2 linked regions of the Kribbella solani genome follow. The protein of the gene in region 2 interacts with the protein of the main gene of each other region in a pairwise test. Links are inferred from orthologs where the notes say so. Each region holds a gene or a part of one and is shown on either strand. Other genes may lie near its edges. The genes, in order: ndk and HDA44_RS32840.

Evidence for each region.
Region 1: the proteins of HDA44_RS32840 (region 2) and ndk interact in binary tests that used the Escherichia coli proteins (3 or more experiments, as listed by UniProt). The link is inferred for Kribbella solani from one-to-one orthologs.

What each region holds. Positions count from the first base shown.
Region 1 is NZ_JACHNF010000001.1:3,330,418-3,333,650, reverse strand. The notes cover bases 1-2,917. They hold ndk (nucleoside-diphosphate kinase), read left to right. Parts: upstream 1-1,212; coding sequence 1,213-1,623; downstream 1,624-2,917. Other genes in these bases: mreC (rod shape-determining protein MreC), read left to right, coding at 2,806-2,917; mreB (rod shape-determining protein), read left to right, coding at 1,767-2,795; HDA44_RS14950 (DUF4233 domain-containing protein), read left to right, coding at 847-1,209; HDA44_RS14955 (bifunctional folylpolyglutamate synthase/dihydrofolate synthase), read left to right, coding at 1-850. Outside these bases: more of mreC, read left to right, coding at 2,918-3,233. UniProt on the Escherichia coli protein: Major role in the synthesis of nucleoside triphosphates other than ATP. The ATP gamma phosphate is transferred to the NDP beta phosphate via a ping-pong mechanism, using a phosphorylated active-site intermediate.
Region 2 is NZ_JACHNF010000001.1:7,080,384-7,083,438, forward strand. Bases 18-2,756 are described here. They hold HDA44_RS32840 (5-formyltetrahydrofolate cyclo-ligase), read right to left. Parts: upstream 1,798-2,756; coding sequence 1,237-1,797; downstream 18-1,236. Other genes in these bases: HDA44_RS32830 (serine hydrolase domain-containing protein), read right to left, coding at 18-357; HDA44_RS32835 (phosphotransferase), read right to left, coding at 357-1,244; HDA44_RS32845 (UTP--glucose-1-phosphate uridylyltransferase), read left to right, coding at 1,863-2,756. Outside these bases: more of HDA44_RS32830, read right to left, coding at 1-17; more of HDA44_RS32845, read left to right, coding at 2,757-3,055. UniProt on the Escherichia coli protein: Involved in the removal of 5-formyltetrahydrofolate.

The sequences.
Region 1 (3,233 bases), 3.7 Mb from region 2 along the record:
GGTGGGCGCCCAGGTCGCGCGCGAGGGCATCGAGTTCGGCGTGGTCAGTCGTACGCTCGCGGTCGGCGGGCAGCTGATCTCGATCAAGGGCCTCGGCGGCGAGTACGACGAGCTGTTCGTGCCGCTGCACGGTGAGTACCAGGCGCACAACGCGGCCACCGCGGTTGCCGCCGTCGAGGCACTGTTCGGCGCCAGCCCGGAGACTGAGGGCCGGGTCACCACCGAGCTGCTGCAGACCGGGTTCGAGCAGGTCACCAGCCCGGGCCGGATGGAGGTCGTCCGGCAGAGCCCGACCATCGTCGTCGACGCCGCGCACAACCCGCACGGCGCGGAGGCGACCGCGGCCACGGTCTCGGAGGTCTTCCAGTTCCAGCCGCTGATCGGCGTCCTCGGCTGCATGAAGGACAAGGACGTGTACGGGGTCCTGGAGGCGTACGAGCCGATCATGGAAACCGTGGTGTGTACGCGGAACAGTTTCGTCGAGCGCTCGATGCCGGCCGAGGAGCTGGGTGAACTGGCCGCCGAGGTGTTCGGCGAGGACCGGGTGCTGGTCCGGCCGCAGCTGATCGACGCTATCGACGACGCGATCCGGCTGGCGGAGGAGAACGCGGTCGCGCTCGGCTCCGGCGGGGTGCTGATCACCGGCTCGGTGATCACCGCCGGCGAGGCCCGCGCCCTCCTCGTCCGCAAGCCGAAGAACGAACCGGCCGACCGGCTCCCCGGCGACCACCTGACCGCTGACCACCTGGCTGCCGACGACCTGCCCGGACAGGTGCTGGGCGACGGCGTGGGCGGAGAGCTGCCGGACGATGAGCTGCCGGACAATGAGCTGAAGGGCGAGTCGCGGTGAGGTCGCTTGCTTCGATCGTGCTCGCGTTCGAGTCGATCGTGCTCGCGCTGGTCACGCCGGTGATGATCTCGGTCGCGAACATCCGCCCCGCGGTCGCCGTACCGGTCTGCCTCGGGCTCTTCCTGCTGGCGCTGATCTCGGCCGGCCTGCTGCGGTTCCAGGCCGGGTACGTGCTCGGCTCGATCGTCCAGGTCGGCGCGGTCGGCCTCGGCTTCGTCGTACCGGTGATGTTCGTCCTCGGTATCGCCTTCGCCGCCTTCTGGGTGGCCGCGATCGTCCTCGGCCGCCGGATCGAAGCGGCCAAGAAGGCCAACGAGCAGCTAGGCTCATCCGCCCCGACTACTTCTAGAGAGAGTTGACAGATGTCGCAGCGCACTCTGGTCCTGCTGAAGCCCGACACGGTCCGCCGCGGCCTGGTCGGTGAGGTGCTGGGCCGGTTCGAGGCCAAGGGCCTCCGGATCGTCGCCATGGACCTGCGCACGATCGACGCCGACCTGGCCGATCAGCACTACGCCGAGCACGTCGACAAGGGTTTCTACCCGCCGCTGCGCGACTTCGTCACCAGCGGTCCGCTGGTCGCGATGGTGCTCGAGGGCGACGAGGCGATCGAGGTCATCCGCGCCCTGAACGGCGCCACCGACGGCCGCAAGGCCGCCCCCGGCACCATCCGCGGCGACCTCTCCCTCTCCAACCGCGAAAACCTCGTGCACGGCTCCGACTCCGAGGAATCGGCCTCCCGGGAGATCAAGCTCTGGTTCCCCGACCTCCCCTGATCCACGGCGGATCCGCGCAGGGCAGTGCGGACTGCAGGTGAAGAGGCGGATACGATACGTGCTGGGCGGACGGGTCGTGTCGGTCCACGGGCTGAGGGTGGGTCGCGCTTAGCCTGGTCGGGGACCGAGTGGGAGGTGCCGCGGTGGCGAACAGCATGCTCGGCCGCGACATGGCGGTCGATCTCGGGACGGCGAACACCCTGGTGTACGTCCGTGGCCGGGGCGTCGTGCTGAACGAGCCGTCGGTGGTCGCGACCCGTACGGACGAGCCGCGCGAGGCAGTGGCGTTCGGGCACGAGGCGAAGAAGATGATCGGCCGGACGCCGGGGAACATCACCGCGATCCGGCCGCTGAAGGACGGCGTGATCGCCGACTTCGACGCCGCCGAGCAGATGCTGCGGTACTTCATCCAGCGCGTGCACCGGCGGCGGTACTTCGCCAAGCCGCGGATCGTGGTCTGCGTACCGTCGGGAATCACCGCGGTCGAGCAGCGCGCGGTCCGGGACGCCGGGTACATGGCCGGCGCGCGCAAGGTGTACATCATCGAGGAACCGATGGCGGCCGCGCTCGGCTCGAACCTCGAGGTCCGGGACGCCACCGGCAACATGGTCGTCGACATCGGCGGTGGAACCACCGAGGTGGCGGTGATCTCGTTCGGCGGCATCGTCACCAGCCAGTCGATCCGGGTGGCCGGCGACGCCATCGACAAGGCGATCGTGAACTACTGCAAGAAGGAGTTCTCGCTGCTGCTCGGCGAGGCCACCTCGGAGCAGATCAAGATGACGATCGGGTCGGCGTTCCCGACCACCGACGGGCCGGACAGCGAGATCCGCGGCCGGGACATGGTCTCCGGGCTGCCGCGGACGGTGAAGGTGTCGTCGGCGGACATGCGGCAGGCGATCGAGGAGCCAATCACGGCGATCGTGGACGCGGTCAAGGCGACGCTGGACAAGACCCCGCCGGAGCTCGCGGGTGACATCGTCGACCGGGGCATCGTGCTGACCGGTGGTGGCGCGCTGCTGAAGGGGATGGACGAGCGGCTGCGGCACGAGACCGGGATCCCGATCCACGTCGCGGAGAACCCGCTGGACGCGGTCGTGCTCGGGGCCGGCAAGTGCGTCGACAACATCGAGACCCTGAACCGCATCCTGGTCACCGACAACCGGCGCTGAGGCTCCACCGATGCTCAAAGACCTCGGTACCCCGGCCCGGAGCGCGATCCGGTCGGCGGGTACGCCGCTGCGCTCGGCCGGCCTGCCCCGGGAGATCCGCCGTCGCCGGACCGTACTGGTGCTGGTGATCCTTGCCTGTTTCACCCTGATCGTGCTGGACGCCCGCCGCTCGACCGGTTCGCCGGTGGAGCCGTTGCGCTCGGCCGCGGCCGGTGTGTTCGGCCCGCTGGAGTCGACCGCGAGCGAGGCCCGGCAGCCTGTGGACAACCTCCGCGACCGATTCGCCGAAGTGGATAGGTTGAAGGCAGAGAATGAAAAACTGAAAAGTGCCAACGAAGATCTGACCAGGCAGCTGAACACCTCCGACTACGCCCGCAGCCGGGCGCAGGAGCTGGACCGGCTGCTCAAGGTGGCGCCGGCGTTCACGATGACGCCGGC
Region 2 (3,055 bases):
CGACTCACCTAGACCGAGCCGGAACGTCAGGAGGTCCTCCAGCGTGATCGGTCGCGCCGCGGGCACGGTGTCCTCCACAGGACCGTCGGGCCGTCGCAGTACGACCGGATGCGCCAACTCCGGCAGTACGTCGGCTACTGGCGCGTCCAGCGTCAACCGCTTGTCATCGACGAGCAGCATGGTCGCGGCAGCCACGATCGGCTTGGTGAAGGACGCCACCCGGAACAGGCTGTCCCGCTCCAACTCCGGTCCGTCGTACGCGGCCTTGCCGTGCACTTCGACCTTGGTCTCGTCGCCACGGCTCACCAGACTGATCAGTCCGGCAACCACACCGTTCTCTACGTACGTTTCAAGCATCAGTGCAGTCCTCCAGCGAACGGCATGTCCCGCCATTGGGCAGCGAACATGCGGATTCCGTCGGCCAGGTCCGGGAAGTGCGGCACCAGCGGCGTACACACCATGACCTGTAGCGCGCGGGCGTGGTCCATCAGTTGCTGGACCTGTGGATCCAGTGGCGTGCTCGCTGCCGCGTCGTACGCACGGTAGAGCTCCGGGCCGAAGCCGGCGATGTCCCACTCGCGCGGTCCGACGGTGACGTCCTCGAAGTCGGCCCAGAGCGGACCGTCGACGGTGTTGATGAGGTTCCACGACGGGGCATCGCCGTGGATCGGCTGCACGACCGCTGACGGAAACGCAGCCTCGAAACCGGCGCGACTGCCCAGCACCGGCTCCAGCACCTTCCACTCGGCCCGTGCCCGGTCGAGGTCCGCCTCTTCGAGCAGACCCGGTACGGCGTCCATGGTCCCGAGCACCTGCCCAATGAGCTGCAGTGGACTCATCCACAGCAGTTCTCCCGGGTACGTGGCGAGCTGTGCGTGCAGATCGACCACCCTGGCTGTGGCACCCGCATAGTCAGGTTCAACAGCCTGGTCGACCTCCACGTACGTCCAGAGCGTCATGGACAACCCGTCCTGCTCTACCGGCTTCAGCGGCACGAGGGGACTCGGCGTCACCACAGGTAGTCCCTGCTCGGCCAGCCAGGTCACAGCGTCCAGTTCACGCTGCTGACGGCCGTCCGGCCCTTTGAAGATGTCCGGCAGGTCCAGCGGCACTCGGGCCACGACAGGTGCCGGCTGCAGGTGGACGACGGTCGAGAAGCCTTGGTAGAGCACGGCCGGATCGGTGACGGTCAGGCCCATTGCGCGTGCGGCTGTGGCTGCGGCTTGAACCGCGGTCTCAGTCATGCCCCGATCTTTGCAGTGGGATCAAGTGGTTCGGCGTCAGCGCCGCGTGGACCGGCCGGTCGTGCGTGTCGAACGGGAGCGTCGCTACGACCTCCGTGTCGTACACAGCGGCCCACACCGGCGTACCGGGCCGCGTACGAGCCAGTGCGCGGTCGTACGAGCCACCGCCGCGCCCCAGCCGCACGCCGTCGCGGGCGACAGCCAGAGCGGGGCAGATGACCAGATCGGCGGTGGCGATCGCGTCCGAGCCCAGATCGATCGGTGGCTCCGACAGACCGAGCCGCCCCGGCACCAGGTCGGCCGCACCAGGTGCGACGCCCCAACCGAGGTCGTTGTCGGCGTACAGGATCGGTAGGAGCACCTCGTGGTTCGTGGCGAGCAGCCAGTCGATCAGCGCACCGGTCTGCGGTTCCGGTCCCATGGACACGTAGAGCGCGACCCGGTACACGTCCGGCAGCACCTGTTGGGCGCTCGCCAGCAGTCCCTCGGAGCGGGCCCGCCGGGCTCGCGCATCGAGAAACTGCTGCCGCGCCGCGGCCTTCGTCAAGTACACAGACCGATCGTATGAGCGTGACGCGTGCAACAACGGGATTACCGTCCGTCCCCTAGGGTTGGTCCATGGGTGAGGTGGGTCTCAGACAAGCGCAGGAGAAGATGCGCGCGGCCGGTGCCGCCGATGTCGCGATACGTGTCTTCACGCACTACTACCGGCTGCTGGAGTCCGGGCAGCAGGGCAAGATCCGCGAGGCGGATATCGAGCCGGTCGGCGAGTTGCCACATCTGGAGCACCTGGACACCGATCCGGACGCGCTCCGCGCCGCGTTGGCCGAGACAGCGGTGATCAAGCTCAACGGCGGCCTCGGTACGTCGATGGGCGTCACCGGCCCGAAGTCGGCGCTGCCGGTCAAGGACGGGCTGAGCTTCCTGGACATCATCGCCCGGCAGATCCTGAGCACCCGGCGCGCGTACGACGTGCGGCTGCCCCTGGTGCTGATGAACTCGTTCCGGACCAAGACCGAGTCGCTGCAGATCCTCAGCGAGTACGAGGGGCTGGCGATCGACGGCCTGCCACTCAGCTTCCAGCAGAACATGGAGCCGAAGCTGCTCGCCGACGATCTGACGCCGGCCGAGTGGGAGCCGGACCCGGAGCTCGCCTGGTGCCCGCCCGGCCACGGCGACCTGTTCACCGCGCTGGTCGCCTCCGGCACGCTGGACGCGCTCCGCGAGCACGGCTTCCGGCACGCGTTCATCTCGAACGCCGACAACCTCGGCGCCACCCCGGATCCACGGATCGCCGCCTGGATGGCGGAACATACCGTACCGTTTGGTATGGAGGTGTGCCGGCGCACCCGCTCCGACCGGAAGGGCGGTCACGTCGCGGTCCGGAAGTCCGACGGCCGGCTGATCCTGCGGGACAGTGCCCAGGTCGCGGACGACGAGACCGCGTACTTCCAGGACATCACCCGGCACAAGATGTTCAACACCAACAACCTGTGGATCGACCTGGACCGGCTGGCCGAGCTGATGTCCGGGCACGACGGCATCCTCGGGCTGCCGATCATCGTGAACCACAAGACCGTCGACCCGGCCGACCCGGGATCGCCGAAGGTGATCCAGCTGGAGACCGGGATGGGTACCGCGATCGAGACCTTCGAGGGATCACAGGCGGTGATCGTCGACCGCAGCCGGTTCAAGCCGGTGAAGACGACGAACGATCTGCTGGTGCTGCGGTCGGACGTGTACGAGCTGGACGAGGCCGGTGATCTGACCACGACGCATGAGGGCGACGAGCCGTACGTGGACCTGGACCC